DNA from 3 places in the Sphingomonas sanguinis genome. Region 3 is predicted to be linked to each of the others. Evidence: riboswitches for the same ligand, from Rfam matches in the RefSeq annotation. Region 3 holds a riboswitch; each other region holds the start of a gene.
The links. A riboswitch is a leader RNA that binds a small molecule or an ion and turns the genes downstream of it on or off. The one in region 3 is predicted to bind cobalamin.
Positions count from the first base shown of each region.

Region 1: another riboswitch for cobalamin. It lies ahead of KV697_RS07115 (HoxN/HupN/NixA family nickel/cobalt transporter); the one in region 3 lies ahead of KV697_RS11625 (TonB-dependent receptor).
Region 2: another riboswitch for cobalamin. It lies ahead of KV697_RS07005 (DUF1636 domain-containing protein); the one in region 3 lies ahead of KV697_RS11625 (TonB-dependent receptor).

Region 1 covers NZ_CP079203.1:1,550,477-1,553,744, reverse strand. The annotation lists gene KV697_RS07125 (aspartyl protease family protein) at 1-320, shown strand, start outside; gene KV697_RS07120 (septal ring lytic transglycosylase RlpA family protein) at 337-912, opposite strand; cobalamin riboswitch at 1,012-1,213, shown strand; gene KV697_RS07115 (HoxN/HupN/NixA family nickel/cobalt transporter) at 1,387-2,457, shown strand; cobalamin riboswitch at 2,483-2,682, shown strand; gene cobW (cobalamin biosynthesis protein CobW) at 2,864-3,268, shown strand, end outside.
Region 2 covers NZ_CP079203.1:1,528,069-1,531,336, forward strand. The annotation lists gene KV697_RS06995 (trimeric intracellular cation channel family protein) at 1-55, shown strand, start outside; gene fumC (class II fumarate hydratase) at 159-1,559, opposite strand; cobalamin riboswitch at 1,662-1,846, shown strand; gene KV697_RS07005 (DUF1636 domain-containing protein) at 1,937-2,344, shown strand; gene cobT (nicotinate-nucleotide--dimethylbenzimidazole phosphoribosyltransferase) at 2,341-3,268, shown strand, end outside.
Region 3 covers NZ_CP079203.1:2,497,593-2,500,860, reverse strand. The annotation lists gene KV697_RS11645 (hypothetical protein) at 1-13, shown strand, start outside; gene KV697_RS11640 (hypothetical protein) at 16-897, shown strand; gene KV697_RS11635 (entericidin A/B family lipoprotein) at 959-1,105, shown strand; gene KV697_RS11630 (hypothetical protein) at 1,206-1,541, opposite strand; cobalamin riboswitch at 1,630-1,852, shown strand; gene KV697_RS11625 (TonB-dependent receptor) at 2,067-3,268, shown strand, end outside.

The sequences.
Region 1 (3,268 bases), 950 kb from region 3:
ATAACATGACGGTCGATCTCACGGCAGGCCAGATGACATTGGAGCCCCGGATCCGACCCGTCGCTCCAATCCACAAAAGCCGAGACGGCATACAGGGGTTCGTTCGCGACGGTCGGTGGGCCGTCGCGCATGTCATGCGGAACTCGCCAGCGATGACGGTGGGGCTGAGAACGGGGGCCGAGATATGCGGGATCGACGACAAGCCGGTGTCGCAAGAATTGCTCAATGGCTATTGGAGCCGGGCGGCAACCGGCACGCGCCACATACTGAAGCTTTGCGACGGTACGTCCCGGATCATCACACTCCGCTTATTCTATTGACTTGGGCGGGCATTCTTTACCGCACCGCCATCCCTGCCGCCGCGATCTGTGACAGCAGGTTCGCCCGCACCGCATCCGAAACCGGTGGCAAGGGGCGCGCCGCCTTGCCGTGGCGCAGGCGCTCGCGGTCCTTTTCGTCCGGCTCGACGACGCGCACCCGCACCGCCGCCTTGCCGACCGCGCGCAGGCCGAGCTGCTCGGCGGCACCGCGTGACAGGTCGATGATCCGCGACGATCCCGCGAATGGTCCGCGATCGTTGACCCGCACGATGATCCGCCGCCCGGTGTCGAGCGCCGTCACCTCGACATAGCTGGGCAAGGGGAGGGTGGTATGCGCGGCCGTCGCCCAGCCGGGGCGGAAGCGTTCGCCGTTCGCGGTGCGCTTGCCCGATTCGCTGCCATACCAGCTGGCATAGCCGAGCATGTCATAGGTCGTATCCTCGGCGGGGACATAGGTGATGCCCCGCACCGTATAGGGCTTGCCGATCCGCACCGGAAAATCGCTGACCGGCCGGTAATTGCCACCCGAGCAGGCCGCGACCAGGCAGGCCGCCGCCGGTGTCCATCGGCGCATCGCTTTCCAAACCACCATGCGCTTCGATTAGGCTGACCGCGCGGCGGGATAAAGCCGTTTGCGTGTCCGTTCGGCGCAGACTATTCCCGTGCCGACCGGCAGCGGCTTTCAGCCACGCCGCCGGACTATCGCATCGGTGCCCCTCGGGGCTTCAAACGGGAATATGGTGCAAATCCATAGCTGTCCCTGCAACTGTAAGCGGTGAGCGCGTGATGCCGGTTCCTGCAACAGGGAACAGCCACTGGAGCGATCCGGGAAGGCCGCATTGCCGACGCTTCGACCCGCAAGCCAGGAGACCTGCCGATGCGAGTCGCTCTTGCCGCGATCCAGGGGATGGTCATGGCTAGGATATATTGTATCATGCGAGCGACGCCATCCGGCCGACCCGAATCGGAATCCTGCCCGGCGTGCGCCCGCTCGGGCCTGGGGACCGCCGCGAAAGCGGAGGGGCGGCCTTAGTCGCAACGGCGCTGTGCAAGGCGTGATCCGCCCATGTCCGAAGTTTCCGCCCATCCCCCGCTGACACGCCCTTCGCTCAAGCGTCGCGTCACGCTGCTGATGGGGGCATTGGTCATCGTCAATATCGCCGTCTGGGGCTGGGCGTTCAGCGTCTTTGCGGGCAACAGCCTGATGCTCGGTACGGCTTTGCTCGCCTACAGCCTGGGCCTGCGCCACGCGGTCGATGCCGATCACATCGCCGCCATCGACAATGTCACGCGCAAGCTGATGCAGGACGGCCAGAGGCCTATCGCGGTCGGCCTGTGGTTCGCGCTCGGCCATTCCGCCATCGTCCTGATCGCCGCGACCACCGTGGCGCTGGCGGCGAGCACTCTGTCCGACTTCGAGGCGTTCGGGCAGAGCGGCGGGACCATTGCCACCATCGTCTCGGCCAGCTTCCTTTTCGCCATCGCAATCATGAACCTGATCATCCTGCGCGATGTCTGGACCCGCTTCCGCCGGGTGGCGCGGGGCGAGCCGATGGCGGAGGCCGATGCCGACATGATGTTTTCGGGGCAGGGGCCTTTGTCGCGTCTGTTCCGGCCGCTCTTCCGGCTGATCCGGCGCAGCTGGCACATGGCGCCGCTGGGGTTCCTGTTCGGGCTGGGCTTCGACACCGCGACCGAGGTGGCGATCCTGGGCCTGTCGGGTTCGCACGCGGCGGACGGGGTGTCGCTGGCGACGATCCTGGTATTCCCGGTGCTGTTCGCGGTCGGCATGGCGTTGATCGACACGGCGGATGGGCTGGTGATGCTGGGCGCCTATGAGTGGGCGTTCGTCCATCCGCTTCGCAAGCTCTACTACAACATGACGATCACTTTGGTCTCGGCGCTGGTTGCGCTGGTGATCGGCGGCATCCAGGCGACCGCGCTGCTCGCCGAGCGGTTCGGCTGGACGGCGGGGCCGTTCCGCTATGCGGGCGCGCTGGCCGAGCATTTCAACGTGCTGGGCTTCGCGATCGTCGGGCTGTTCGTGGTCTGCTGGGGCGCGAGCTTCCTCCTCTATCGCTGGCGCGGGTTCGCGGCGATGGAGGCGCGAATTGCCAAGCCCGGCGCGGCGGGATAAATGCCGCTGATCGGAGGGTGATAAGCCGTCCGAAGATCGCGCCGGTGCCCGCAAGGGCTTTAAACGGGAATGGGGTGCAAATCCCCGGCTGTCCCTGCAACTGTAAGCGGTGAGCGAGCGATGCTGGTGCTCTTATGAGGGCACGGCCACTGGAGTGATCCGGGAAGGCGCATCCCTTCGCTTTGACCCGCAAGCCAGGAGACCTGCCGGCGTCATGGTCGCTCTTGCCTGGACCCAGGGGGTGGTCGGGGCACGGTTCTCCGTCGGGGAGCGACGAAGCCATGCGGCCGGGGCCGCATCGGTCGCCGGTTCAGCGGGGTGGACGCATGTCGCGCGCCCGTCCGTCACCGCTCTGGCGATCGGCCCCGCGTCCGCGCTCGCTCGTCCGGCGCGTCGGAGAATTACCATGCGTGACCTTTCCAAGGTCCCCGTCACCATCGTCACCGGCTTTCTGGGCGCAGGGAAAACCACGCTTATCAGCCATCTGATTCGCAACGCGGGCGGCCGTCGCCTGGCGGTGGTGGTCAACGAATTCGGCACTTTGGGCGTCGACGGCGACATCCTGCAATCCTGCGCCATCCCCGATTGCCCGGCGGAGAATATCGTCGAGCTGGCCAATGGCTGTATCTGCTGCACGGTCGCCGACGACTTCATCCCGACGGTCGAGAAGCTGCTGGCCATGGAGCCGCGCCCCGATCACATCCTGATCGAGACCTCGGGTCTGGCGCTGCCCAAGCCGCTGTTGAAGGCCTTCGACTGGCCCGCCATTCGCTCGCGCATCACCGTTGACGGCGTGGTGGCGCTAGCCGAT
Region 2 (3,268 bases), 970 kb from region 3:
CCGGTATCGGATCGCGCTGCCCGCCTATCCGGCGAAGGGGTGGGATAGGGGGTAGGCGTTAAGGCGTGGCCTTCGACTTCGCTCAGGCTGAACGGATGTTTGTATCCCGTCCCAACCGCCGTTCAGGCTGAGCGAAGTCGAAGCCCAAGGGAATCCCCTCACCGCCCCAGCATCAACTCCGGCCGCACCACCCGGTCGAACGTCGCCTCGTCGACCAGCCCCAGCTCCAGCCCGGCCTCCTTCAACGTCTGTCCCTTCTGGTGCGCGTGCTTGGCGATCTTGGCGGCGTTGTCGTAACCGATCTCGGGCGCCAGCGCCGTCACCAGCATCAGCGAACGGTCGAGCAGCTCGGTGATCCGGTCGCGATTGACCGTCATCCCCTCGACCGTCCGCTCGGCGAAACTCTCCATGCCGACCGACAGCAAGTGGATCGAGCGCAGCACGTTCGCCCCGATCAGCGGCTTGAAGACGTTCAGCTCCAGATGCCCCTGAAGCCCGCCGACCGTGACGGCGGCATTGTTGCCGATCACCTGCGCGGCAACCATGGTCAGCATCTCGCACTGGGTCGGATTGACCTTGCCCGGCATGATCGAACTGCCCGGCTCGTTGGCCGGCAGTTCCAGCTCGCCCAGCCCCGAGCGCGGGCCGGAGCCCAGCAAACGGATGTCGTTGGCGATCTTGGTCAGCGCCACCGCCAGGACATTCAGCGTCCCATGCAGGTCGACCAGCCCGTCATTGCTGGCCAGCGCCTCGAACTTGTTGGGCGCGGTCACGAAATCGAGACCGGTCGCCTCGGCGATCTCCGCCGCGATCGCCTCGGCAAAGCCGTTCGGCGCGTTCAGCCCGGTGCCGACCGCCGTCCCTCCCTGCGCCAGCGGCAGGATGTTGCGGTGGAGCGTCCCCTCGATCCGGTCGCGGGCATTGGCGAGTTGCTGCACATAGCCCGAAAACTCCTGGCCCAGGGTCAGCGGGGTCGCGTCCTGCAAATGGGTGCGGCCGATCTTGACGATCGAATCCCAGTCCTTCGCCTTGGCCTCCAGCGCGGCATGGAGCCGGTCGAGTGCGGGGAAAAGCTGCTTCGTCACGGCAATCGCGGCGGCGACATGCAGCGCGGTCGGGAAAGTGTCGTTGGAGGACTGGCCGCGATTCACATCGTCATTGGGATGGACCGGCGACTTACCGCCGCGCGTACCGGTCAGCGTCTCGTTGGCGCGGCCCGCAATCACCTCGTTCGCGTTCATGTTGGACTGGGTGCCCGAGCCGGTCTGCCAGATGACGAGCGGGAACTGGTCGTCGTGCCGCCCGTCGATCACCTCCTGCGCCGCCGCCTCGATCGCATCGGCCTTGTCCGCTGCCAGGCCATGGGCGCGATTGATCCGCGCTGCCGCCTTCTTCACGATGGCGAGTGCATGGACGATGCCGATCGGCATCTGCTCGCGCGCGCCGAAGGGGAAATTCTCCAGGCTGCGCTCGGTCTGCGCGCCCCAATAGGCGCTGGCGGGGACTTCGATGGGGCCGATCGAGTCGGTTTCGGTGCGGGTGGTGGCGTTCTGGGTCATGCGACAGGGACTCACCGATGGGGTCAGGGGTTCCCACCCATATAGTCACCGCGACGCCGACGGACGAGGGCACAGTGCTTGCCACCCGGCCCCTGCCCGCCTATCGCCGCCCTCACGACAGGTTCCTCGAAAGAGGATGAAAAGGGAATGGGGTGCGACACCCCGGCTGCCCCTGCAACTGTAAGCGGCGAGCCGCCCGCCACGACGCCATTGGGGTAATCCCCGAGAAGGCGGCGGACAGGCCCCGACCCGCGAGCCAGGAGACCTGCCCGTCGTGGTCGTCCTTCGGCTGGTCAGGGTGTACCGGACGGAACGGGGCTTTCCCCTCGCGCGGCGACAGCGCCTTTGGAGACTTGCCCGATGTACGAGCCCTTTTCATGCTGAAGCCCGCCGCGAACGGCCCCGCCGTGGTCGCCTGCAACACCTGCCGCCTGTCCGACGAGGCGCGCGAAAACGACCAGGGCCAGCGCGGCGGCGCGCTGCTGGTCGAGGCGTTGCGCCGGGTACAGGCGTCCGACCCCGCTTATGCCGAGGTCGCGGTCGAAGAGATGCCCTGTCTCTTTGCCTGCCAGTCCTTCTGCACCGTCCATCTGCGCTGCCCCGGCAAGGTCGGATACGTCATGGGCAAGTTCGCCCCCGATGACGACGCCGCGCGCGCCATATTGGACTATGCCCGCGCCTATGCCGACAGCGACTGGGGACAGGTGCCCTACAAGCAATGGCCGCAAGGGGTGAAAGGCCATTTCCTGACCCGCACGCCCCCCGAAGGATATGTTGTCGAATGACCGCTTTTCCCGACATCGCCGCGTTCGAGACGGCGCTCGCCACCCTGCCCCGGCCCGACGACCAGGCCCGCGCCGCCGCCGCCGCGCGACAAGGCCAGTTGACCAAGCCGCCGGGCTCGCTCGGCCGTCTGGAGGATATCGCGATCTTCCTCGCCGGATGGCAGGGCGTCGAGCGGCCCCGGATCGAGCGCGGCCGCGCAGTCATCTTCGCCGGCAATCACGGCGTCACCGCGCGCGGGGTCAGCGCCTTTCCGGCCGAGGTGACGGTCCAGATGGTCGCCAATTTCGCCGCCGGAGGGGCCGCGATCAACGCGCTGGCGGCGGCGGCGGGGTTGGAACTGGCGGTGGTGCCGCTCGAGCTCGACCGACCGACCGCCGACTTCACGGCCGCCCCCGCGATGACCGAGGAAGAGTGCCTGAGCGCGCTGTCCGCCGGGGCCGAGGCGGTGGGCGATGCCGACCTGCTCGTGCTGGGCGAGATGGGGATCGGCAACAGCACCGCCGCCGCCGCGCTCGCCGCCGCCAGTTTCGGGGGCGGCCCGGCCCTGTGGGTCGGGCCGGGCACGGGGGTCGATGCGCAGGGCGTTCAGCGCAAGGCGGCGGTGGTGGCCGAGGGCCTTGCGCTACACCGCGAACATCTGACCAGCGCCTTCGAGATCCTGCGCCGACTGGGCGGGCGCGAGATCGCGGCAATGGCGGGCGCGGTGCTGGCGGCGCGGCACAAGCGCATTCCGGTGGTGCTCGACGGCTTTATCGGCACCGCCGCCGTCGCGCCGCTGGCCCATGCCAACCCGGCAATCAGCGCGCATTGCCTGTCGGGCCATTGCTCTGCCGAGCCGGGCCATGTCCTTCTGCTCGCCCGGCTGGGGTTGGAGCCGATCCTCTCGCTGAACATGCGGCTGGGCGAGGCGAGCGGCGCGGCGG
Region 3 (3,268 bases):
AGAACAGGAGTGAATATGGCTACGCATGTAACGCCCGGCTATGCGCCGGTGGAAGAGGGCGCGATCGTCCGCGCGACCCGTCGGATTTCGTGGGGCGCGATCTTTGCCGGTGTGGTGATCGCGGTCGCGGTCCAGCTGGTGATGGGCATCCTCGGCACCGGCATCGGCCTGTCGATGGTCGACCCGGTCCAGGGTTCGACGCCGGGCGCGGCGGGCTTCGGCATCGGGGCGGGCCTGTACTGGCTGATCACCACCGTCGTCGCGCTGGGTGCTGGCGGCTATGCCGCGGCGCGCGTGTCGGGCGTGACCGAGAAGTTCGATGCGTTGGTCCACGGCCTGGTCGTGTGGGGCGTCACGCTGCTCCTGACCCTGTATCTGCTGACCTCGGCGGTCGGTGGGATCATCGGTGGCGCGTTCCGTACCGTCGGCGCGGTCGCCGGTGCCGCCGGTTCGACCGTGGGCGCGGCTGCTCCGAAGGTCGCGCAGGTCGCGGGTGTCGATCAGAATGACGTGCAGGCCGAAGCCGCCAAATATCTGACCGAAACGCCTGCCGATCCGGCTCAGATGACCCCGGAACAGGCGCAGAAGGAAGTCGCCAAGCAGCTGCCCGCCATGGCGCGTGGCGGTGCGGACGGCGCCCGGGCCGAAGCGCGCGTGGTCGACATCGTCGCCGCCCAGCGCAAGATCAGCCGCGACCAGGCCCAGGCCCAGGTGAATCAGGCCAAGGCCGAATTCGTCCAGACCAAGAATGAAGCGGTCGCAAAGGCCAAGCAGGCCGCCGATGCCGCCGCCGGGGCTGGTGCCAAGACCTCGTTCATCCTGGTGCTCGCGCTGCTGGTCGGCGCCGGTGCCTCCGCCTTTGGCGCAACGGCGGCCAGCCGCCGTCGTCTGCGCTGAGTGTCCGCGGCGGGCCAGCGTATCCGGCCCGCCGCACCCCCCTTTTTTCGAGGAGATCGCCATGACCAAGAAGATCGCTCTGGGTGCTACCCTGTTCGCCGTGCTGACCCTGTCGGCCTGCAACACCGTGAACGGCGCGGGCCGCGACCTGCGCTCGGCCGGGTCCGCGATTTCGGACGCGTCGGGCGAGAACAAGCCGAAGAAGTAGCGGGAAGGGCAGGGGCGATGCGTCCCTGCCAATCCTCCCCGTCCCGGGGAGGGGGACCATGCGAAGCATGGTGGAGGGGGCGCGCCGCGAGGTGCGCCCTTTACCGCATCCCCCCTCCACCACCGCTGCGCGGCGGTCCCCCTCCCCGTACCGGGGAGGATTTTCTATGGCCTTCCGGCGCGTCCGCCTCGACCAGTTCGACGACCTCGAACCGATACCCGACCCAGCCGCGCTGCCGCACCGCCTCTGCCATGGCGGCATCGTTCGCCATCGCCGCCTTGCGCGACTTGGCATGGCCCCAGAACACTTCTGTCTTGCCCCCGCCCAGATCGGCGACGATCCGCCAATAATGGGTGAAGGGCTGCGATGTCGGGCCGATCGTCTTCACATAGCCATCGGGCATCGTCGCGATCAGATAACGGTTCCTGCGTGCCATGCCGCCGCCATAGCGCAACGACGCCGCGACCTCATCCCGCTTGACGCCCTCCATCGCCGCCGCGTAGCGATACGGGGCCGGAATGATCCGGCGATATGATCGCGCCGGTTCTCCCGACAAGGGAGATTAAAAGGGAACACGGTGAGGGGGCTTGGCTCCCCAAATCCGCGGCTGTCCCTGCAACTGTAAGCGGTGAGCGGCGATGCACGGATCGGCCATGGGCGCGATCCAGCCACTGGGGCAACCTGGGAAGGCGCATCCGTCCGCGATGACCCGTGAGCCAGGAGACCTGCCGGCGTCAGGTCGCTCATGCCCGGTCCAGGGGATGGTCGAGGCTAGGTCTGTTCCGACGAGCGACGCCATAAGTGGCGGAGGCGCATGGGTGGCCCTGTGGAATGCGGAAAACGGCGTGCCGCACGCAGGGCACCCGGCTGCCCGAAATCGGGCGGCAAGGCCTCGGCTTGTTCGCGACAAGACGCTATGGGCTTTGAAATGATATATCGTAACAGATTCGGACAGGTTCCTATGGTCCTGTGGGGTGGCGCGGCGCTTCTGCTGGGGGCGACGCAGGCAAGGGCGCAAAAGGCCGAGGAGCAGGGGGGCGACGCCACCGTGCTGGTGATCGGCACGCGGGAGAAACAGGCGCTCGACACACCCAATGCCACCGGCAGTCGCCTGGGCCTGACACCGCTGGAGACGCCCGCCAGCATCGCATCGCTCGACGGCGGGACGATCCGCGCCCAAGGCGATGTGTCGATCGTCGAGGCGGAAACGCGCGCGCCCGGCCTGTCGAGCGTCGCCAATCCCGGCAATGGCGGCACGGCCCTGTCAGCGCGAGGCTTTTCGGGGCAGGGGTCGGTGCTGCAACTGGTCGACGGCGTGCGGTTGTTCCCGGCGGCGGGGACGATCACATTCCCGACCGATCCCTGGATGGTCGAGCGGATCGATGTGCTGGGCGGCCCTGCCTCGGTCCTCTACGGGCAGGGCGCGCTGGGCGGCGCGGTCAATGTCGTGATGCGTGCGCCCACCGCGCAGACCCATGGGCAGGCCGAGATCGGCTATGGCGGGCAGGACAGTTTCCGCGCCGCCGCCGGGCTGGGCGGGCCGCTGACCCCGACGCTCGGCTACCGGGTGGATGCCAGCTATCGCCGGTCGGATGGCTATGTCGATCGGGGACGGTCGGACAGCGTCGCGCTGTCAGGTACGTTGCGCTGGACGCCGTCCTCGACACTGGCGGTGACGGTGCGCGGCGATCATGGCGACCAGCGGCCCATGACCTATTTCGGCACCCCGCTGATCGACGGGCGGCTCGACTTGGCGGTGCGGGATCGCAACTATAATGTCGGCGACGGGCGGATGCGGTTCCGCGACGACCGTGCCTCGATCCGGGTCGACTGGACGCCGAGCAATGCGATCAGCCTGTCCAATATCGCCTATGTCCTGACCAGCGACCGCTTCTGGCGCAATCTGGAGAATTATTGCTGGGTCGGTGCGAGCGGCGCGTGCGCGGACGGATCGACGGGCACTCCGGCCACGATCCGCCGAAGCAGCAATTACGGCATCCGCCACGACCTGACCCAATGGGGCGATCAGGCCAGCGTGACGTGGCGCACGGGACTTGCGCCGGGCATCGCCAACGCGCTGGTCGTCGGGGTGGACGCCAATCTGGTCCGCTTCACCCATGAGAACGACTTCGGCTCGGTCGAGCAGGTCGATGCGGTCGATCC